Regions from separate parts of the Paraburkholderia sp. 2C genome, predicted to be linked through region 3. Evidence: riboswitches for the same ligand, from Rfam matches in the RefSeq annotation. Region 3 holds a riboswitch; each other region holds the start of a gene.
What was found. A riboswitch is a leader RNA that binds a small molecule or an ion and turns the genes downstream of it on or off. The one in region 3 is predicted to bind cobalamin.
Positions count from the first base shown of each region.

Region 1: linked by a shared signal. The riboswitch ahead of ACYPXD_RS08390 (porin) and the one ahead of cobW (cobalamin biosynthesis protein CobW) in region 3 are both predicted to bind cobalamin.
Region 2: linked by a shared signal. The riboswitch ahead of ACYPXD_RS21780 (CbtB domain-containing protein) and the one ahead of cobW (cobalamin biosynthesis protein CobW) in region 3 are both predicted to bind cobalamin.

Region 1 is NZ_BAAILL010000032.1:36,822-44,225, forward strand. Features, by position in the region: gene ACYPXD_RS08380 (DUF2778 domain-containing protein) at 935-1,417, shown strand; gene ACYPXD_RS08385 (hypothetical protein) at 1,414-1,725, shown strand; cobalamin riboswitch at 1,770-1,915, shown strand; gene ACYPXD_RS08390 (porin) at 2,159-3,268, shown strand; gene ACYPXD_RS08395 (efflux RND transporter periplasmic adaptor subunit) at 3,960-5,174, shown strand; gene ACYPXD_RS08400 (efflux RND transporter permease subunit) at 5,268-7,404, shown strand, end outside.
Region 2 is NZ_BAAILL010000042.1:395,955-403,358, reverse strand. Features, by position in the region: partial or broken gene ACYPXD_RS21800 (FAD-dependent oxidoreductase) at 1-210, opposite strand, end outside; gene ACYPXD_RS21795 (dienelactone hydrolase family protein) at 680-1,903, shown strand; gene ACYPXD_RS21790 (hypothetical protein) at 2,060-2,518, opposite strand; gene ACYPXD_RS21785 (histidine phosphatase family protein) at 2,717-3,322, opposite strand; cobalamin riboswitch at 3,379-3,523, shown strand; gene ACYPXD_RS21780 (CbtB domain-containing protein) at 3,564-3,791, shown strand; gene ACYPXD_RS21775 (CbtA family protein) at 3,806-4,549, shown strand; gene ACYPXD_RS21770 (LysR family transcriptional regulator) at 4,558-5,484, opposite strand; gene ACYPXD_RS21765 (AEC family transporter) at 5,586-6,530, shown strand; gene ACYPXD_RS21760 (NAD(P)/FAD-dependent oxidoreductase) at 6,592-7,404, opposite strand, start outside.
Region 3 is NZ_BAAILL010000039.1:11,195-18,598, reverse strand. Features, by position in the region: gene cobN (cobaltochelatase subunit CobN) at 1-2,479, opposite strand, end outside; gene cobW (cobalamin biosynthesis protein CobW) at 2,544-3,659, opposite strand; cobalamin riboswitch at 3,779-4,075, opposite strand; gene ACYPXD_RS17785 (hypothetical protein) at 4,096-4,320, opposite strand; cobalamin riboswitch at 4,398-4,637, shown strand; gene ACYPXD_RS17780 (cobalamin biosynthesis protein) at 4,876-5,343, shown strand; gene cobO (cob(I)yrinic acid a,c-diamide adenosyltransferase) at 5,340-5,942, shown strand; gene ACYPXD_RS17770 (cobyrinate a,c-diamide synthase) at 5,946-7,280, shown strand; gene bluB (5,6-dimethylbenzimidazole synthase) at 7,264-7,404, shown strand, end outside.

The DNA of each region.
Region 1 (7,404 bases), on a different contig from region 3:
GATATGCAAGCGACTGCGGCTTGTAGAATGAATAGCCGACAAGGCGAATAGTCTGGACGCCTGCCGATCCCCGGCCCGCTTCGAGTGCTCATGGTTACCGTTTCCTCTTCAGGCCGTCTTTACGCGGCCATTAGATGTGGACATGCGCGTTGCACGACAGCGCGCGTGGCACGCTCATGCAACACCTCTCTCTTTCGGCAACAGCTCGAGCACGTTCAGCCAGGGGTCTCGTCATTTTGTGAATGACGTGATCACCGCACAGCGCTTGTATACGAATGCAAGATTTAGTGCTCTCAGGAACTCTCGCATAAGCAAACTTTTTTGTCTACAGAGAGTTTGCATATATCGCAATAAGATCCGGACAAGTGCGGCGCACTAATGGATACAACGCTTCGGCAAGTCTGTTTATGAACCAATTCTATAAAGGATCGCCGAAATGTCACATATACGTGACACACCCGACAATATTGAAAGAAACGCGAAAATCTACGCTGGCACCAGGTCACAGCACGATATCCGCTTTAAAAAACCAGGGACCCACATTGATAATCACACACGACTTCAATAGATACGAATAAGCCGCATATCTGTTTAATTACGCAAATCATATACCTGACCTCATAACGCATTTCCATCATCAAAAAGAGAATACTCCTCTTTAAAAAACGTATCGAACCGGATTTAACTACAGGTCGAACGCCACATATGCCTGGGACCATGCCTCGACTCGGCCTAACCCCGCCCGGGCGTCTTTGCCGGATATCGCGCGACAGTTTTTTACACGGCGAAAAGAGTCGCGTGTTAAAAGTTTGCATCACTGACTTTAACCGTATCCGAGATCGTCGAATTCCGGTATGGCGAGATTACGTGGAACTACCACGACGGCAATCTGCTGTTTGCCGATGCGTGGCGTACGGCCTGAGCGGGATCGGCGATGCCAGTACAGTGCACTTTCAGGCTGAACAGTCAGCGGACGTCGACGCTTTGGTGTTCGGGGTTGGGTGGGGTGACCGCGTATTCGGGGCAGCAGGATGGTCGTGATAACCCGAAGGCGGTAGCAATCCCCAAGATCGGACCTCTGCCACCGGGAAAATACTATCTGCTTGACCGACATTCAGGCGGGCGTTTGGGATGGCTCTATGATCTGGTCACATCAGCAAATATCGGCACGACCGACCGATCGAGATGGGTCATGCTCTGGAATGAACGGACGGGCGACACGACCTATATCAACGGAGTCAAGCGCGGCGCTTTCCGTCTGCATGCTGCTGGCTCCCGAGGAGTTAGCGAAGGCTGCATCACTGTCGGAACGCAGGACGAATTTGATAGGCTCGAACGTCACATTCGCTCGCGACCTCCCGACATTCCTGTTCCAGGTACAACCGACAAAGCATACGGAACAGTGGTGGTCCAATGAAAATAGCGCTGCGCATCTTCGCCTACATCGCATCGACCTATTTCATCGGAGGGACAATCGCGAATACTTATCTCAACTGGCCGATGGACATGCCGGATTGGCTTCATGCCTCGGTCATGTTTGCGATTCGCGTCACGGGACTTGGGGGTTATACAACGCCGACCATGCTGAACTTTGGGCAATGGCGATCATCGCCTGCATCTCGTGGACGCTCACCGGCCTCGCGTTATGGCTCCTCGCACGCGCGGCACACCGCTTGGCGAAGCGTCGCAAAACCTGACGCAACCACCCAACACATCGCTTGGTAAGCGTGCCTTCTTCCGTTATGCTTTCTCTCACTTTCAACGTTGTCAGCAAGCGAAATCAAACAGATTCCCACGGAACGAAGCACGGAAGCCGGTGAGAAACCGGCGCGGTCGCGCCACTGTATCTGTCTTAACGCAGCGCATGCTTAAAGCGCCATTGAGCCAGGAGCCAGACCTGCCTTCGTTCCTGTATCGGACCAACCCGGGGCGCGCAACCCCACGGAGCCGCAACATGAACTTCATTGCCCAACATCGTCGGCCTCGAGCGTCGGCCGACATAACAAGCAGCATTTCAATCAGCCCGCCCGGTTGAGCTGAGCACAAGTCCCCACATAGAACGAATACGCACACCTCCATGCCCGCGCGCCACTGTGCACGGGCATGGTCGAACTCGTCCTTGTCGCACATCTCGTTGCTCAACTTGCTCTTCTTCAATATGAACCGATTGATCTGCTGCTCGCTCGTCGGCGCATCGCTTGCAATATCAGGCGCAAACTCGAATGCGCAAAGCATGACGCTTTACGGTGAACTCGACACCGGCCTCGCCTATGTCAGCAACGTCAATGGACACACGCAATATCTCGCAACGTCAGGGTTGATCGACGGTAGCTTCCTCGGCGTCCAGGGCACCGAAGAACTCGGCGAAGGCACCCAGGCGCTGTTTCGTCTCGAGCGTGGCTTTTCGGTGACGTCCGGTGAAGACATCAACGATCACCCCGCCTATGTCGGCCTTCAATCGGACAGGCTCGGCACCTTGACGCTGGGCCACCAGTACGACCTCATCCACGATTACTTCCAGACGTTCACGCTTACCGGCGGAACCGGCGGCACCGCGTTCGCGCATCCTTTCGATAACGACAACGCCAACAATTCATATCTCGCGGCCAACGCCATCAAATACGCGAGTGCCTCATACGGCGGGTTCACGTTCGGCGGCATGTACGCGTTTTCGAATACCGCGGGACGCTTCGCTGAAAATCGTGCCTACGGTATCGCGACCAACTATGCCCATGGTCCATTCAGTGCCGGCGTCGCGTGGATGCACAACAACGGACGCGGCTTCAACGACATCGGTGCCTTCGAACCGGCTGCCCTGCCGGGCAGCGGCGGCACGTCCCCGCCCGCGCCGCCCGTCGACGCAAGCGCGCAGAAGCAGGACATCATTGCCGCGGGCGCCAACTATGTGATCGGCGACATCACGCTCGCGGGCGCATGGTCGCGCTCGATCTACACAGGCGTCGCCGATATCGACAGCGGCGCCGCCTTGCCGTCCGTCGCGTTCAGCAACTACGAGATCAGCGCGGTCTGGCTCGCCACGCCCACACTGGTACTGGCCGGCATGTACGTGTATTCGAATGCATCGTCGCAACACTGGCATCAGGGCGCGCTGCAAGCCGACTATCAGTTGTCCAAGCGCACGGACGTCTATGTGGAAGCGGTCTATCAGCGTGCCTCGGCCGGCACACTCGCGGTGATCAACTCAATCGATCCATCGGGCGGCCGCAATCAGCTGCTTGTCGCGACAGGCATCCGCCACCGGTTCTGAACGATGAACGAAGTCCAACCGGCCACTTACCTATATTGAAGGCGTTGCATCGTAACCTCTGATTCGATAGATCACGAGATACAGGTCAAAATCCTGATAGGGATAACGCGTCACTATAAAGCGATTTGAAAGAAATCAAAGCGCTTAGCGTTGTCCTTGGCGCCGCCCTGCGCCGACGCGCGGACGTCACGATTCCTCCGCGTTACCGTCAAGCGCGACGCTTTCCCGTCGCGCTAAACCCGCGTCTGGCGCTTTGCGCCGTGCATTGCGTGCTTGATACCCCGATCTCCGGACCTTACCGCGCCCCATCCGGCACCGCGCTCCCATTACGCCGCGTTACACGAAATCTGTGTCTTCCTGATCTGAGCGGTTAAAGTGATGGGTCATTGCCGATCCCGAACGGATTGCTAGCCAATCGTAAGGTGTGCGTGCCGTACATCACGTCATCCTATGCATTTCGCGTTCGGGCCGGCACATTATTCGAAAGCTCGTTTTAATTCTCGATCCTGGTTGGACGGGGTGCTCCTTCGGAACGGGAAAACCAATCGATGAGAACGCGTATGCAGCATAGCTATCCGCCCGGCGTCGGCCGAACCATCACGGCGCCCGCCCCGCGGCTCGGCCGGCGGTCACAGCCGTGGCCACGGTCGCCGTCGCGGTCACGCTCAAAAACAATACGCGCGAGGTAGCCATGAACGCTGTGACGACCCCACAACAGAAGCCCCGGCGCCGCGGTCCGCTGATCATCGCGGTCATCGTGGTCGTGCTGATTGCCTTCGCGGTGCTGCACGTGCTGCGCGGCAAAAAGCCGGTGCGCGCGGCGGCCCCGCAAGTCGTAACCGTCGCAACGGCCACGGTAGGTTCGATGCCGGAAACGCTGAGCGCGCTCGGCACGATTACGCCGATCGCAACCGTCACTGTGCTGCCGCAATTGAGCGGCTATCTGACCGCCGTCGGTTATCGCGAGGGCCAGGATGTCGAAAAAGGCCAGTTTCTCGCGCAAATCGATCCGCGCCAGTTCGAAATCAGCAAGCAGCAAGCTCAGGCGCAACTCGCAAAGGACAACGCCTCGCTCGCGCAAGCCCGCGCCGACCTCGCGCGCTTCACACAACTGAACGAGCACAAGTCCATTGCCGAGCAGACTTACGTCGATCAGCAATTCCTCGTGCAACAGGACGAGGCCGCGGTCAAGGCGGACCTTGCGAACATCGCGCAGTTCGATCTCGATCTCATCTACTGCCATATCACCGCGCCGATCTCGGGCCGCATCGGCCTGCGCCTGATCGATCCGGGCAACTACGTCACCGCGTCGAGCCAGCCCGGCATTGCCGTGATTACGCAGATGAAACCAACCACGGTCGAATTCACCGTGCCGCAAAATTCGCTCGACCATGTGCTGCGTCGCTTCAATACCGGCGCGAAGCTGCCCGTCACGGTCTTTAGCAGCGACAACTCGAAGCAGCTCGCAACGGGCCAGCTCTACACCATCAACAACCAGATGGCGACCGCCACCGGCACGGTCACGCTGCGCGCGAGCCTGCCGAACGACGACGAGGCGCTCTTCCCCAACGAATTCGTCAATGTGACGCTGCTCGTCGACACACTGCAGAACGCCGTGCTCGTGCCGACCTCGGCGGTGCAGACCGGCGCACCTGGCGACTACGTCTACGTCGTGAATGCCAACAACACCGTGTCGGTGCGCAAGGTCGCGATCGGGCCGACCAACGGCGCGTACACCGCGATCACGTCGGGGCTGACCGCGGGCCAGCGCGTCGTGACCGATGGGCTCGACCGCTTGTCGGATGGCGCGCATATCAGGCCGGGCGCCGCACGCGCGGCACCGGCAAGCGGCGCCAGCGCGGCGCCGGCCGCATCGGACGCAAACGCGGAAGCGCAGGATTCGTGAGGCGCCGATGACTGACCGACGAGCGACCGGCAAGTCCGGCAAGAGACCGACACGCACTCCACAAGCCGGCCATAAGCCGCCCCTCCAGCGCCGATGAATTTCTCCCGCCTCTTTATCCTGAGACCGGTGGCGACGTCGCTGCTGATGATCGCGCTCGTGCTGATCGGCCTTGTCGCGATGAAGTTCCTGCCGGTCTCGTCGCTGCCGTCGGTCGACTATCCGACGATCCAGGTGCAGACCTTCTACCCCGGCGCGAGCCCGCACGTGATGGCGACCACGGTGACCGCGCCGCTCGAAGTGCAGCTCGGCCAGATACCGGGCCTGCAGCAGATGATCTCGTACAGCTCCGAAGGCGCGTCGATCATCACGCTGCAGTTCGATCTGTCGCTGAACCTCGACGTCGCGCAGCAGAACGTGCAGCAGGCCATTAACGCGGCCAACAGTTTCCTGCCCGCCGGCCTGCCCGCGCCGCCCACGTACGCCAAGGTCAATCCCGCGGACCAGCCGATCCTTACGCTCGCGCTGACGTCGAAGTCGATGTCGCTCACGCAGTTGCAGGACGTTGCGAACAATCGCCTCGCGACCAAAATTTCCGAAGTGCAGGGTGTCGGTCTTGTCACCACCGCAGGCGGCAATGTGCCGGCCGTGCGGGTCGAAGCCGATCCGCAGAAACTCGCGGGATACGGCCTCAATATCGACGACCTGCGCACGCTGCTCGCGAACATCAACGTGAGCCAGCCGAAAGGCAATTTCGACGGCCCCGAGCTCGATTACACGATCAACGGCAACGATCAGATTGTCGACCCCGAGGACTATATGAACTCGGTGATCGCGTATCAGAACGGCGCGCCCGTCTATCTGCGCGACGTCGCGCGCGCAAGCCAGGCGCCGCAGGACGTCGAGCGCGGCGCGTGGTTCAACAAGACGCCGGCGATCGTCATCAACGTGCAGCGCCAGCCCGGCGCGAACGTGATCCGCACGGTCAACCAGATCATGCAGCAGTTGCCGAAGCTCGAATCGACGCTGCCGGCCGGCATGAAGGTAACCGTGGTTGCGGACAGCACCGGTGTGATCCGCTCGTCGGTACGCGATGCGGCGTTCGAACTGATTCTCGCGATCGTGCTGGTCGTCGCGGTGATCTTCGTGTTCCTGCGCAACGTGCCCGCCACGATCATCCCGAGCATCTCCGTGCCGGTCTCGCTGATCGGCACGCTCGCGGTGATGTACCAGCTCAACTACTCGATCGACAATCTGTCGCTGATGGCGCTGATCATCGCAACCGGTTTCGTCGTCGACGACTCGATCGTGATGATCGAGAATATCGTGCGTTACCTCGAAGAAGGCATGGGTCCGCTCGAGGCGGCCTTGAAGGGCGCCGGCCAAATCGGCTTTACGATTCTGTCGCTCACGGTGTCGCTGATCGCAGTGCTGATTCCGCTGCTGTTTATGGGCGGCGTGATCGGCCGGCTCTTCAGCGAGTTCGCCATTACGCTTGCCGTGACGATCGTGCTGTCGGCCGTCGTCTCGCTGACGGTCGTGCCGATGATGTGCGCGCGTATTCTGCGCGCCCAGGCCGAACGGCATCCGAGCCGCTTCGAGCGCATCAGCGAAGGGCTCTTCGACAAAACGCTCGCGGCGTACGAGCGCGGCCTGCGTTGGGTGCTCGACCATCAGACGCTGACGCTGTTCGTCGCGCTCGGCACCGTGGCACTCACGCTGATTCTCTACATCGTCATACCGAAAGGTCTGTTCCCGGTGCAGGACGTCGGCGTCCTGCAAGGCATCAGCGTCGCCGACAACTCGGTGTCGTACTCGACGATGGTCAAACGGCAAAACGACCTCGCGCAGGCAATCCTCAAGGATCCGGACGTCGTGTCGCTCACGTCTTACGTCGGCATCGACGGCACGAATACGACACTGAACAACGGGCGCTTTCTGATCAACCTGCGCCCGCGCGACGACCGTTCGCTGACGGCCGAGGAAATCGGCCGGCGCATTCAGGAGGAAACGGAGAAAGTGCCGGGCATCCGGCTCTATCTGCAGCCCGAGCAGGATCTGACGCTCGATACGACCGTCACGAAAAACCAGTACAACTTCGTGCTGCGCGGTCCGAACGAGCAGGCGTTCCAGCAATACGTGCCCGCGCTCATCGATCGCATGAAGAAGATTCCGTCGATCAGCGACGTGACAAGCGACCTCAACGTGGACGGCCTCGGCATTTACGTCGACG
Region 2 (7,404 bases), on a different contig from region 3:
CCCGTACCACTCGAGCGGATTGAGCACGATGTCGCTGAAGGTCTGCTCGCCCGCGAGCACCGGCGAAAGCAGGATACGGTTGTAGTTCGGGTGCGGTTCGGCGCCGAAGACCGTGATGTCGTATTGATCGGGCGCGATCGTCAACAGTTCTTCGAGCGTGCGGATGCCGGCCATGCCGTTGCCGATGACGACGAGTCGGGGTTTGCTCATGATGTCCGTTCTGACGAAGTATCGCGCAGCGGGTGAGGAACCCGATGCGACGCACGTCGAACGCCATTGCCCGACTGTTGTCTGCCGAAATCCCACGTCGCGCGTTGCTATGTTGCGGGACTTGCGGCCGTGTTCTGCGCGGACCGCTTTCGCCGATCGCGTAAGGCGGTTCCGCTCGCGCCGCCCGCGTCATTGCGGGCAACGAACCGCTTTAAGCAACGGTCATGCCATTCAGCAGCAAAGCCGCAGATCCTTATGCCGTAACGTGTTGCGCGCAACCATTGCGGTATTTGTATTGCACCGCAGCAGTGCGTGCGGCGAGCGATGCACTGATTTGGCGCGAGAGCGCGCCGATGCGATGCCCGGATGCTTTCCGATTTATTACGATTGGAATAAGTAAGCTGTTTGGACGTTCTGGAAAGCGACTGGCTCTCACGCATCACCCACGGGTGTAACAACAAGATGGACGATGGACGATTCGATTGAAATTGCCGCGAGCCATGGCCGGAGTTTCGCAGGCCATATTGCTTTTCCCGCGCAAAGACCGGCGCCGGGGCTCGTGCTGCTGCACGACATTTATGGGGTCGACGACGCGATCAAGACGATGGCGCGGCGTTATGCCGAAGAAGGATATGTCGTGGTCGTGCCCGATCTGTACTGGCGGCTCTCGCCGCACAAGTCGTTCAGGCGTCACGGCGACGACGTGACGCTCGCGCACGAATACGACCGGCTTCTCGATGTCGATCATGCGATCGACGACATCAATTCGACCTTCGAAGCATTGCGCGAACATCCGGCGCACGACGGCAAGGTCGGCGTGCTCGGCTTCGGATCCGGCGGCAAGCTCGCCGTGCTCGCGGCGGCTTATACCGATGTCGACTGCGCGGTCGGCTACTGCGGCGCCGCGCTCGAAGCGCACCTGGGCGACGCGCGCCGCCTGCGCTGCCCGGTTGTGCTGCATCTGGCCGGGCGCATGTTGTCCGCGCACGACGTGCTGGTGCGCGGCAAGATCCGTGCGGCGTTCGAGTACAAGCCGGGCGTGACGATCCATGAATACGAGTGCGGCGAGGCGTTTGCGCTGCATGGCCCCGAATTCGACCGGCCGTCGGCGGTGCTGTCGTATTCGCGTTCGCTGTCGCTGCTCAAGAAGACGATGGGGCCGATCTACGCGATCGAGCGCGTCTGGAAGCGGCACTCGTACCACAAGTACGTCACGCGCGACGCCGAGGCCGTGATGGCGACGATGGTCGACGATCCCTACTTCAACGATGTGCCGACCATGACGGGCGGCATCGGCCGCGAGTCGCTCAAGCGCTTCTACGTCGAAGAGTTCATGCATTCGTTTCCGCCCGATGCGCAGCATGTGCCGGTGTCGTTTACGGTCGGCGTCGACCGCATCGTCGACGAATTCGTGTTCCGCTGCACGCACACGTGCGAAATGCACTGGATGCTGCCGGGCGTCGAACCGACCGGCAAATACTTCGAAGTCGCGATGGTCGCGGTGATCTGCTTTCGCGGCGACAAGATCGACAACCTGCATGTGTACTGGGATCAGGCGACCGTGCTCGCGCAGATCGGCATGCTCGATACCGAGGGTTTGCCGGTGGTCGGCATCCAGTCCGCGCGCAAGGTGCTCGATATTGCGCGGCCGAGCGATTCGCTGATGCCGGGGATGAGAGGGGGAGAGGACTAGCCGGGGTGAAGCGCTTGCTTATGCGAGGCGGGAGCGGTCGATCGGGGACCGCACCTAACCGGCGGCTTGCGCGAACGGTCGATAACGGGTACCATTTCCTCGTTGAATTTGCTGGGGCGCCGGACCAGCTGTTCGTTACCCGGGCGAGCAAATTCATCAAGCTTCCAGGCCGCTCTCGAGCGGCCTTTCCTTTTTCTGCTGTCCGGTTTTTTGCTTGCGTTTCGCGGGCGAAATGTCGCCCTTCGGAATGACGGAGAACAGTTCCGCCTTCGGTTTGCGAGCCAGAAGCTCGAGCACAGCCTCGTCCCTAACCATCGATCCGTAACCGTCCGCTCGGGGAACGATGCTCTGTACGACGGTCATTTTCGACGAACCGTGGACGACCGAGGTTTCCGCTAGCGAGCTGCGGATCTGGCATAGAACGTCGTCGAGCTTGTAGTGATCCTTGACCACGCGGCTTTGGTGGATGTGACGCCCGAGCAACAGGATTTCGGGATCGTCGAGCCCCGGCAGTCCGACGGAAAGCCGTAGTCTTGAGATCGCCTGATGCTGATCGTCGGTTAGCCGGCCGACGGCAATCGGCTTGACGCGCTCGCCCTCGGCGATGCGGCTCATGTGCGCGCGAATCTCGTGTTCAATGTTCGGGTAAAGCGGCATCGCTCGGCATCGTCCGGTATCGTTTTGCCGCTCGCCTATGACCGGCTATGGGTGATTGGCGATGATACCGGCGTGTTGTCCGCTGCGAAATCCGCCGAATGGCCTATCTGCCGTCTCGGCCAGGGCGATGAGCACGTCGCCAGGCGGTCCTTTGCGTTATCGCAGAGAGTCCGCTAGCGCATGCGGCCACCACGCCCAGCCGCGCTTCGAATAGCGCAATTCGATTGTTGCGAGCGGCGCGATTTCGATTTGCGCGAATGCCGCGGCTGGCGCGCGCAGCACATGGATGAGCGCCGCGCGCAACACAGCCGCGTGCGTGATGGCGACTACCGTGACATCGGTCGGGTCGTCCTCCGCAAGCGCCTCGAGCCACGCGCTGACACGCGCGATAACCGCTTCGAACGATTCGCCGCCCGGCGGTGCGGCAGCAGGATCGCGCAGCCATGCTTCCAGCGCCTCTGGCGCCCGCGCGGCAATATCGGCGACTCGCATGCGCTGCCATTCGCCATAGTCCGTATCGGCGAGTCCGGCGGCGACTGCCGCCTTCAGGCCGAGCGCACGGGCCGTGTCGCGCGCGCAAGCTGCGGGGCTCGTCAACGCGTGCATCTGGCGTGCGCTGTCGAACGCGATGCGCGCACGCTGCGCATACGCGTTTGCTTCAGCGAGGCCGCGCGCGTCGAGCGGCTCGTTCGCATCCGCAAACGTCGCGCTGCGTTGCGCGGCAGTCGACGCGTGGCTGATCAACCAGAGACGTTTCGGCATGACATGTCGGTCGGGTGTACAGGCTGCGCTTGAGCTGTTGCGCGCGGCCCGCGAAAAGCTTCAAGGGGCCGCACAGTTTAGCGCGTAGAATACGCACTACACGAAGTGCGGAAGCCGGTGCAAGTCCGGCGCGGTCGCGCCACTGTAATCGGCCACATCATTGGTCCGGGAGTCAGACCCAGCTTCGTGCCATTTCCTTCAATCGACTATCGGGGCGCGCAACCCCAGGGAGATATCCGTCATGTCCGACGCCGTTTTCAAGCCGCTCGACGCACTCGAACCCGCTGCCGGGCCCACGCCCATTCCGCTGCGTGAACTGTTGCCGTGGGTCGTCTTCGGTGGGCTGCTGCTGTTGCTCGCACTCTATTTCGTTGGCGCGGAAGAGGGCGCGACGTCGCTGATTCCCGGCATGTACGTGCACGAATTCGTCCACGACGGCCGCCATCTGCTCGGCTTCCCCTGCCACTGACGCAGGAGCCAACCATGGTAGGTAAATTGCTGGTGCGCGGCATGCTCGCAGGCATCGCCGCGGGATTGCTCACGTTCGGTCTGGCCCGCGTGGTCGGCGAGCCGCAAGTCGATCAGGCCATTTCATTCGAAGAGAAAGCCGACGCGGCGAAGGGCGAGGCGCCCGAGCCCGAACTCGTGAGCCGCGGCACGCAGGCCGGCCTCGGCCTTTTCACCGGTGTGGTTGTATATGGCGCCGCCGTGGGCGGGCTCTTTTCGCTGACCTTCGCGTATCTGTACGGCCGCGCTGGAAAGCTGAGCGTGCGCGCACTGTCCGCGTGGCTCGCGTTCGGCGCATTCACGGCGATCGCGATCGTACCCGCGCTCAAATATCCGCCGAATCCGCCGTCGGTCGGCGACCCGGAGACGATCGGCTATCGCACCGGGCTGTACTTCCTGATGATCGTCATTTCGCTGACCGCGCTCGTGTTTTCGATGAAGGTGCGGCGTCGCGCGGTTGCGCGCTTCGACGCGTGGAACGGATCGATCGTCGCGGGGCTTGTGTTCATTGCGATTATCGCGGCGGTGCAAGCGGGATTGCCGGTCATCAACGAGGTGCCGGCTGCATTCCCGGCGGTCGTGCTGTGGAAGTTCCGCGTCGCCGCGCTCGGCATGCAGGCGGTGTTGTGGACGTCGATCGGTCTGCTGTTCGGCGCGCTCGCCGAGCGCTTGCAGCGTGTGTCGCGCGCAGCGCAGCCAGAGCAGCGCCTCGCCGGCTAAAGCACGCGCTACCCGACTTGCACGGCCTGCACGGCGACTCCGTGCAGGCCGTTTTTATGGGGGGCCGCCTCGACCAGCTCGAGAAATCGCGCGAGACACGGATTCCGGTTCGTCGACAGCCAGATCAGAACCTGAGAAATCGACGGTGGCTGCGCCAGCGGCTTGAACACCACGTCCGCCAGTTGGGCGCGCTGCATCGACGTCGGCACGAGCGCGACACCGGCGCCTTCATCGACGAGACTCAGCACCGTCTGCTGCAAACGCACTTCGAAGCGCACATCGGGCTCGAAGCCGCCCGTGCGGCAGTGTTCGACGATCGTCGTATGCAGCCCCTCGCCGACCTCCCGCGCGGCGATGACGAACGGCTCGCGCGCAAGCTGCGCGATGGAGAGCCGCCTCGCGCGGGCGAGCGGATGCCGGCGCGGCAGCGCGACGCACAGCGGCTCGGTGAGCACGGTGCGTGCGGCAAGACCGTGGGGCGGCGCGCCCGACAGCATGATCGCCGCATCGAGTTGCCCGTCGAGCACCTGCGGCGCGAGATCGTTCGACACGATTTCCCGCAGATTCAGCGAGACGTCCGGAAAGGCGGCGCCGTAGCGGCGGGCGTAAGTGGGCAGCACACTGTACGCGGCGCACATCGTGAAACCGATCGTCAGTTCGCCTCGCTCGCCGAGCACGGCGGCGCGGGCATTGCGGCCGGCCTGGTCGATGGCCGCGAGAATCGCTTTCGCGTCGGCGTAGAAGCGCGCGCCCGCCGCGGTCAGTGTGACGCTGCGCGAATTGCGCTCGATTAGCGTGACGCCCAACGAGGCTTCGAGCGCCGCGAGCTGACGGCTCAACGGCGGCTGGGACAGATTGAGCCGCGCGGCGGCGCGGCCGAAATGGCGCGTCTCGGCGAGGGTGACGAAATAGCGAAGCGGTTTGACATCGACCATGATGCAAAAAAGGTATGGTTGAGCAATTCAATCGGCATTGGATTGTATCGTTGATCGGGTTTACGCTAACGGCCTTCCGACTCGCCGATTCGCAGGGCCCGATGTTGTCCACGCTCGAAATCCTGATTCCCGTCTTTGCATTGATCTTCGCCGGCTTTGGCTGCCGGCGCCGCAATCTGCTTGGGCCCACCGCCGCTTCCGAGCTGAACCGTTTCGTCGTGTGGCTTGCTCTGCCCGCGCTGCTATTCGACACCATGGCGCATTCCACCTGGCGTCAGCTCGACCAGCCGGGCTTCGTTGCGACGTTTTCGGCTGCGTGCGCGGTGCTGTTTCTCGGCGTGCTGATCGTGCGGATCGTGCAAGGACGACATCTTGCCGATGCGAGCGTCGATGCGATCGCGGCGTCGTACCCGAATACCGGGTACATCGGCTTTCCGCTCGCGTTGATCGTATTCGGCAACGCAAGCCTCACGCCGACGACAATCGCGACGATCATCGTCGCGTGCGTGCTGTTCGCCTTCGCGATCGTGTTGATCGAAGTCGGATTGCAGACCGAGCGTACGCCGCACAAGCTCGGTTTCAAGGTGTTGCGCTCGCTCGCAAAAAATCCGCTGATCGTTTCGCCGATCGCGGGTGCGCTCGTGGCAAGCGTGCATTGGACGCTGCCGCACAGCGCCGAGACATTCCTCAAATTGTTGAGCGGCGCCGCGAGCCCATGCGCGCTCGTGAGCCTCGGGCTCTTTCTGGCCGAGAAGCGGCAAGCGGGCAAGGCACGCCATACGTCGTTCGTGTTTACCGCGCTCAAGCTGATCGTGCAGCCGGCGTTCGCCTGGTGGATGGCCTCGCGCGTGTTCTCGTTGCCGGCCGATACGGTCGGTGTCGCCGTCCTGCTTGCCGCGCTGCCGACCGGCACCGGACCGTACATGCTCGCCGAGTTCTATCAGCGCGAGGCGCACGTGACGTCGCAGACCATTCTCTTTTCGACCGTCGCTTCGATCGTGACGCTGTCGCTGCTGTTGCTGATCATGCAGCGGCACGGCCTCTGACGATTGCTTCGAGCCGCCGCCGACCGCAGCGCCGTCAACGGTACGAAGGCCGCCTGCGGTTCTAGACGAACCGTTCCACGCGATACGGCCGCGGATCCGTGAACGGCGTGGCGCCGGTCATCATCTCCGCAAGCAGCCGGCCGGTGACCGGTCCAAGCGTGAGCCCATGATGGTTGTGGCCAAATGCGAACCACAAGCCGCGATGCCGCGGCGCGGGCCCGATCACGGGCCGCATGTCGGGCGTGCATGGGCGCATGCCGAGCCAGGGCGCCGGATCGAGCCGTTCACCGACGCCGAACGCGGCGCGTGCGAGCGGCTCGATACGCGCAAGCTGGATGCCGGTGGGCGGCGTGCCGGGCGTCGCGAGCTCTGCACCGGTCGTGACGCGCAGCCGGCCGTTTTCCATCGGCGCCACGACATAACCGTATTCGATATCGACAACGGGCACCGACAACGGTGTGCGCGTCGGCCGATAGTGCATGTGGTAGCCGCGCTTGGCGCGCAGCGGAATCCGGTATCCGAGAGGCTCGAACACGCTGTCTGACCACGGGCCGAGCGCAACGACGACGTTCCGTGCGCTCAGACGCCCGGATACCGTCTCGACCGTCCACGCGTCGTGTTCGGCGCGCAGCGTCGTCGCGTCGCCATTGACGAACGCACCGCCGATGCTTTCGAAAAGCCGCGCATAGCTCTTCACGAGCGCGCCCGGACTGCGCACGCTCTTCGGATCGCGCCAATGCAAACCGCCGCAGATGTCCGCGCCGAGGCTCGGCTCGCGCGCGCGTAGCGCGGCCGCGTCGAGCGGTTCGACGCGCAGGCCGTGTTCGTGCGCGTCGGCTTGCGCTTGTGCGCGCTCCTTGTCGAGCGCGGCAGC
Region 3 (7,404 bases):
CGGTCGCATCGCCGTGACGAACGGTATCGCTCACGGCGGTCACGCGGTTATCGCCGCCTGCGTGGGCGCCGCCAGCGCCGCCCGCTTCGCAAAGCGCGCCGAGCAGCGTGCCGGCCATCAGTTCCAGCCGCTCGCGCGCGTCCCCGTTATGGCGCCATGGCGCATCGCTAACCTGCTGCAGCAGCGCCGGCTTTTCCCCCTGCCACGGCGCCGACCAGTCGGCGGTCAGCGGATCGAATAGACGATCGATGCCGAGATCTCGCGCAAGCGCATCGATCAGCCCCGCGTTCGCGCCCTGCCCGTCGCCGATCGGATAGCGGCCGAGCGCGAGCAGCGTATCGCGCCGCTGCACACCGCGCGGCGAACAGCCGAATGTGTGCAGGCCGTCGCGAATCTGCGCTTCCTTCAGTTCGCACAGCCACGCGTCGACGCGCGTGAGCAGCGCGTCTTCCGCGTCCTGACCTTTGGGCTCGGCGATGCTTAGCTCTTCGTGTAAGCGGTGTTCGACGATGGTCGACAGAATCGTGCGCCGCAGCAGCTTTGCGCGGCGCGGGTCGACCATCAGCGCTTCGTAGTATTCGTCGACCTGCCGTTCGAGGTCCTGCAGCGGCCCATAGGTTTCGGCACGCGTGAGCGGCGGCATCAGATGATCGACGATCACCGCCTGCGCGCGCCGCTTTGCCTGGCTGCCCTCGCCCGGATCGTTGACGATAAACGGATACAGATGCGGCATCGGCCCGAGTATCGCATCGGGCCAGCACGCATCGCTGAGCGCGACGCTCTTGCCCGGCAGCCATTCGAGATTGCCGTGCTTGCCGACATGCACGATCGCATCGATGCCGAATTGATCGCGCAGCCAGAAATAGAACGCGAGATACGCGTGCGGCGGCACGAGCTCGGCGTCGTGATAGCTCGCGTAGTCGTTCTGCTCGCGCGAGCGCGACGGCTGAATACCGACAAACACGTTGCCGCAGCGCCAGCCGGCGATCATGAAACGGCCATGCCGCACGGTCGGGTCGTGCTCCGCCGCGCCCCAGCGGGCGTTGAGTGCGTCGCGCAGCGAGGCGGGCAAGCGCGCGAAGTGCGCCTGGTAGTCGGCCAGTGCGAGGCTTTGCAGCGCGGGCCTCAAGTCGCGTACAACCGGATCGTTCGTCACGCCTTGCGTGAGCAGGTCGAGCAATGCATCGCCATCGGCGGGCAGCTTTTCGCCGGCCGCGATGCGATAGCCTTCGTCGCGCAGCATGTCGAGAATACCGACCACCGACGCCGGCGTGTCGAGCCCGACGCCGTTGCCGATGCGCCCTTCGCTGACCGGATAGTTCGCAAGAATCAGCGCGAGCTTCTTGTCCGCGTTTTCGAGCGCGCGCAGACGGCACCAGCGCTCGCTCAGCTCCGCCACGAACGCGACACGCCCGGCATCGGGCTGATAGCGCACGACGTCCACTTCGGTGTGCGGACAGCGATACGCGAGCCCTTTGAAGCTGATCGCGCGCGTGATGATGCGGCCGTCGACTTCGGGCAGCGCGATATGCATCGCGATGTCGCGCGAGTTCAGGCCGTGGTTGTCCTTGATCCAGTCTTCGCGGTTGCCGCCGCTCAAAATGACCTGCAGCACGGGCGCGTCGCCGGCCACGGCTAGCGGTGCGGGATCGTCGATCGCGCTGGCGGCGAAGGCCGTGGTGTTCAACACGAGCGACGCTTGATGTTGCGCGCACAACTGCTCGACGACGTCGCGGCTCAAGGCGTCCTTCAGCGAGGTGATCGCGATCGGCAGCGGATTCATCTGCCGTGCTTCGAGCGCATCGATCAGCGCATCGAACACGGCCGTGTTGGCGGCCTGCAGATGCGCCTTGTAGAACAGAATCGCGACAACCGGCGCACCGGCGCGCCAGCGCGCCTGCCAGTCCGCCACGGTCGGCGTGTCGTGCGACGGGTGATAAAGCGCGGCAGCGGGCAGCGGCACCGGCAACGCCGGTTCGCGCCCGAAGCCGAGCGCGCGCCACGCGATGCAGCGCAAAAACGCCTCCGCGTTGTGCGGCCCGCCTTCACGCAGATAACGCCATAGCTGATGGCACAGCGCCGCATCAGCGGTACTGCGCGCGATCAGGTGAGGGTCTTCCTGCAGGTCGCCGGAGAACATCGCGAGCGTCTGCTGCTTGCGCTCCGCGAGCGCGACCACCTGTTCGATGCCGTACGGCCAGTACGCTTCGCCGCCGAGGTGATCGACCACCACCACGCGCGCATGCTGCAACACGTCCTCGACGTAGAAGTCGACCGAGGCCGGCTGGCGCAGATAGGTGACGTTGGCCAGGCGCACGCTCGGGAAGCCGGCCGGCAGGCGCGGCACGACGCTCGCGAGCAGCGACAGCGTCGTATCGGCCGAGCTCAGCACGACGATGTCCGCAGGCCGCTGGTCGATCCGGATCACGCCCTTCGTGTCGTCGACGAAACCGCCCGGCGTGGTGCGCAGCAAATGCATGTTTGTGCCGCCTTGTGTTGATGGTGCCCGTGCGCGGTGCGATGCGACCGCGCGCGGCGGCCAGTCAGGCCTGTTGGTCTGCCTGCGTGCTCAGCGCTTCGTCGAGCGCGCGCTGCAACACCGGTTGCTCGAGATCCTCGCCGATCATCACGAAGCGGCTCGCGCGAGGGCTCGCCGTCGCTTCGCCCCGCAGCTCTTCGGGCCGCCAGCGGCGATCGAAATAGCTGTCGAAGCGGCGCCCGACTCCCTGGATCACGAGCCGCATCGGCGCGTCCGGCAGCGCCGCGAAGCCCTTCACGCGATACACCGTGTGCTGCTCGACCACGCGCTGCAGCGCGGCGATCATCGCGACGCGCGACGGCGCGTTGGCGCTGACGACCACCGAATCGAACTCGTCGTGATGGTGATCGGCATGCTCGGGATCGTCGGACGAGCCATGATGATCGTGGCGCAGATGGATCGTTTCTTCCGAAGCGGACCCGAGCCCGAGCAGCGCATGCAGGTCGAGTTGGCCGTTCTGCGCGCGCACCACCTTCACCTGAGCGGGAATCTCTTCGCGAATCGTTGCTTCGACTGCCTGCGCGCGCGCATCGTCGAGCAGATCGATCTTGTTCAGGATAACGAGGTCCGCGGCGGACAGCTGGTCTTCGAACAGTTCATGCAGCGGCGACTCGTGATCGAGGTTCGGATCGGCCTTGCGCAGCGCATCGACGGCCACCGGGTTTTCGGCGAACTGGCCGCTCGCCACGGCCGGTCCATCGACAACGGTCACCACCGCGTCGACGGTAAAGCTGTTCTTGATCGACGGCCAGTTGAACGCCTGCACGAGCGGCTTCGGCAACGCGAGGCCCGACGTTTCGATCAGCACGTGATCGATCTGGTCGCGCCGCTCGACGAGCTTTTCCATCACGGGAAAAAACTCTTCCTGCACGGTGCAGCACAGGCAGCCGTTCGCGAGCTCGTACAGCTGGCCTTCGATTTCGCGGCCTTCTTCGTCGCAGCCAATGCCGCAGCCCTTGAAGATTTCGCCGTCGATGCCGAGTTCGCCGAACTCGTTGACGATCACGGCGGCCCGCAGTCCGCCGCTGTGCTGAAGAATATGGCGCAGCAGAGTGGTTTTGCCGCTGCCGAGAAAGCCCGTGACGATCGTCACCGGGATCTTGCGCATCTGGGTTTGCATGGCGACTTCGCGAATGTGAATCGCGGCGCCAGATACGTCACAATGCACAGCAAAAAGCACGACACACTGTGCGACATCAAGCGCGCGAAGGGGTGGACGGAACGCCGCAACCCCGCGGCGTCGAGCCTGTTCTTCCGGCCGGTATCCGGGCTGGCGAGAGCGCCGCTTCACCTTCCCACGCGAGTGAACAGTTTCTCGCGCAGTGGTTTCCTTGCCCGCGCGGCCTTGCGCGCGAACCTCGAAGCCGGCTCTGCATCGCAACGACTGCGATGCGCTCGCCTTCCGTTGCGGGGGCAGCACAGGTTGACCTGAAGCCGTGATGCGGCAGCCGCATCGACAACATTCAGGCCCGCTGTTTCCCGTTTAACTGCGCACGCCGGACGGCGCGCGCGAGCACCAGAAGTGGCTGCGAGTGTAGGCGCGGCGGGGGGAGGCGTCAAGGCTGCCGGGCACTGCCGGCGCTGCCGACAATCAGACGAAGATACAGCGCGAGCGCGCGCTGCACCGCTTGCGCCACGAGGATGCTTATGCCGTCGTACACGTCGGTCACGCATGCTTCGTCGAGCACGCGGTAGTACGCTTCGGGCAACGGACGAGCGGCATCCAGTTGCGCCTTCTGGCGGTCGGTTTCGGCCAGCAGCGTGGAATGTGTTGGGTGCACAAGCTTCCGGGGCTCAGCCAGCAATCGTCCGAGTGTACCGATGCGCCCGCCGCCCGGCGACGAAGAGCGCGTGTGCTATCGTATGCCCCGCGTCCGGTGCCGCATGCGCGCTTAGCGCCCACATGTGGTTAAACGGGAAACAGGAAGCGCGATCGCAAGCGAGGTGCGCCCAACCTGTGCTGTCCCCGCCAACGGTAAGCGGCCCGCGGATTCATGTCCGCGCATGCGCTTCGATGCCACTGTCGGCCATCCGCCGATGGGAAGGCGAAGCGCATGCGGCCGTCAGCCCGGATACCGGCCGGACGCGAGGGGGCGAACGTCACGGTCGCCAGTCGCCGGTTCCGCGGGGGACGGATACCGGCGCCCACGCACGGCGCGACCGCCTGCAATCGCGGCTTGCAACTGCCGCTTGCAATTGTGTGCGGCCGCCGTGCACGCTATGTGGCATTGCATGACACGTCTTTATTCCGCGCTTGCCAGCGCGGTGCTCCGCACAACCGCGCCTCGCGCCGCGGTTCTCCTCGCGCTTTTTCCCGCGCTTCACGGCGGCGCGCGATGAACGGGCCCATCAAGCGGCTCACCGTCGGCATCGGCTGCAAGCGCGGCGCGAGCGTCGAACAGATCGATGCGGCCGTGCGCAGCGCGCTCGGTGCGCATTCCATCGACGACGTCGGCGCGGTCGCTACCCTCGACATCAAGGCGCACGAACCCGGCCTCGTCGGATTTTGCGCTCGTCATGCGTTGCCGCTGCAGGTTTTTTCCCGCGCGCAGATCGCCGCCGCGGCGGCGGCGCCCGCCGCCGGGCAGACGACCGCGCCCTCACCCATCGTGCGCGCGCACCTCGGCGTCGACGGCGTATGCGAACCCTGCGCACTGCTCGCAGCACCGGCTGGCCGGCTCATTGCGCCCAAACGCGTATTCGAAGGCGCCGTGACGGTCGCCATCGCCATCGCCGATTCCGTTGCACATGCAACGTTCGAACCGGAACCCACCCAACCCCATCACCGACAGGACGCTCAATGAAAACCGACCCCGAATCGCATCAGCGCATGACCCAGCGCCGTCGCGAAGGCCATGAGAAGAAACAGGCGGAAGCGACCATCGAAAAAGGCCTGCTGATCGTCAATACCGGCACCGGCAAAGGCAAGAGCACCGCGGCGTTCGGCATGGCCGTGCGCGTGCTCGGGCACGGCATGCGCCTCGGCGTCGTGCAGTTCATCAAGGGCGCGCTGCATACGTCCGAGCGCGATTTCCTCGGCGGCCTGCCGAACTGCGAGTTCGTCACGATGGGCGACGGCTATACGTGGAATACGCAGAACCGCGACGCCGATATCGCCACCGCGCGCAAGGGCTGGGCGGAGGCGACGCGCATGATCGAAAGCGGCGACTACCAGATGGTGATCCTCGACGAGCTGAACACCGTGCTCAAGTACGAATATCTGCCGCTCGACGAAGTGCTCGGCGTGTTGACCGCGCGGCCGGAAATGCTGCACGTGGTGGTCACCGGCCGGCATGCGCCCGACGCGCTCATCGAGGCCGCCGATCTCGTCACCGAGATGCGCGCCATCAAGCATCCGTATCGCGAGCAGCATGTGAAGGCGCAGCGCGGCGTGGAGTTCTGAACGATGGCGCAGTGCCCCGCGCTCTTTATCAGCGCACCCGCATCCGGCCAGGGCAAGACGACGATCACGGCGGCGCTGGCGCGCCATCATCGCCGGCAAGGCCGGCGCGTGCGCGTGTTCAAGACCGGCCCCGACTTTCTCGATCCGATGATTCTCGAGCGCGCGAGCGGCGCGCCGGTGCTGTCGCTCGACCTGTGGATGGTCGGCGAGGCCGCGTGCCACGCACTGCTCGCGCAGGCCGCCCGGCAAGCGGATTTGATCCTGATCGAAGGCGTGATGGGCCTTTACGACGGCACGCCGAGCAGCGCGGACCTCGCCGCCGCGTTCGGCGTGCCTGTCGTCGCCGTGATTTCGGCGAAAGCGATGGCGCAGACCTTCGGCGCGGTCGCGTTCGGTCTCGCGCACTATCGCGACGATGTACCGGTGCACGGCGTGTTCGCGAATCGCGTCGGTTCGCCGCGGCACGCGCAGATGCTCGAGGAGGCGCTGCCGCCGGGGTTGAAGTGGATGGGCTCGATCGCGAGCGCCGCCGACATCGAGTTGCCGGACCGGCATCTTGGTTTGCATCAGGCCGCCGAGATCGCGGATCTCGACGCCCGTCTGGATCGAGCCGCCGATGCGCTCGCCTCCACGCCGCTCGCCGGATTGCCGCCGGTCGTGCAATTCACGCCGGCGCCGGCGGCCGCATCACCGCGGCCCGGCGGCGGCGCGCCATCCGCACCGCCGCCGCGCCTGCTCGATGGCGCGCACATCGCCGTCGCGCGCGACGCCGCGTTCTCCTTTATCTACCCGGCGAATCTCGCTTTGCTCGAAACCCTGGGGGCGCGCGTGAGCTTCTTCTCGCCGCTTGCCGACGAGCCGGTGCCCGACGCCGCCACCGCGCTCTATCTGCCAGGCGGCTACCCGGAGTTGCACGCGGCCGCGCTCGCGCGCAATGCGCGCCCGGCCGACTCGGTGCGCGCGCATGCGGCCGCGGGCAAACCGGTATTCGCCGAATGCGGCGGCATGCTGTACCTGCTCGAAAGCCTGACGGCCACCGACGGCACGACGACGCCGATGCTGGGCCTGCTGCCCGGCCACGTGCGCATGCAGACGCGCTTCACAGCGCTCGGCATGCAGCAGCTCGACGGCCCGCTCGGCACGATGACCGGCCACACCTTCCACTACTCGCACGTGAGCACCCCGCTCACGCCCGTGCTGCACGCGACGCGTCCGCAGTCGGACGCGACTGGCGAAGCGGTCTACCGCTCGGGCCCGGTCGTCGCGACTTATATGCACAGCTACTGGCCGTCGAATCCGGCCTTCACCGCGGCAATTTTCCATGGCAACGCGTTTTAACGACGCCGATCGCGCGGCGGTCTACCGCGCCATTTACGAACGCCGCGACATGCGCCACTTCGTGCGCGGCCCGGTCGACCCGGCCGTGCTGCAACGCCTGCTCGACGCCGCGCATCACGCGCCG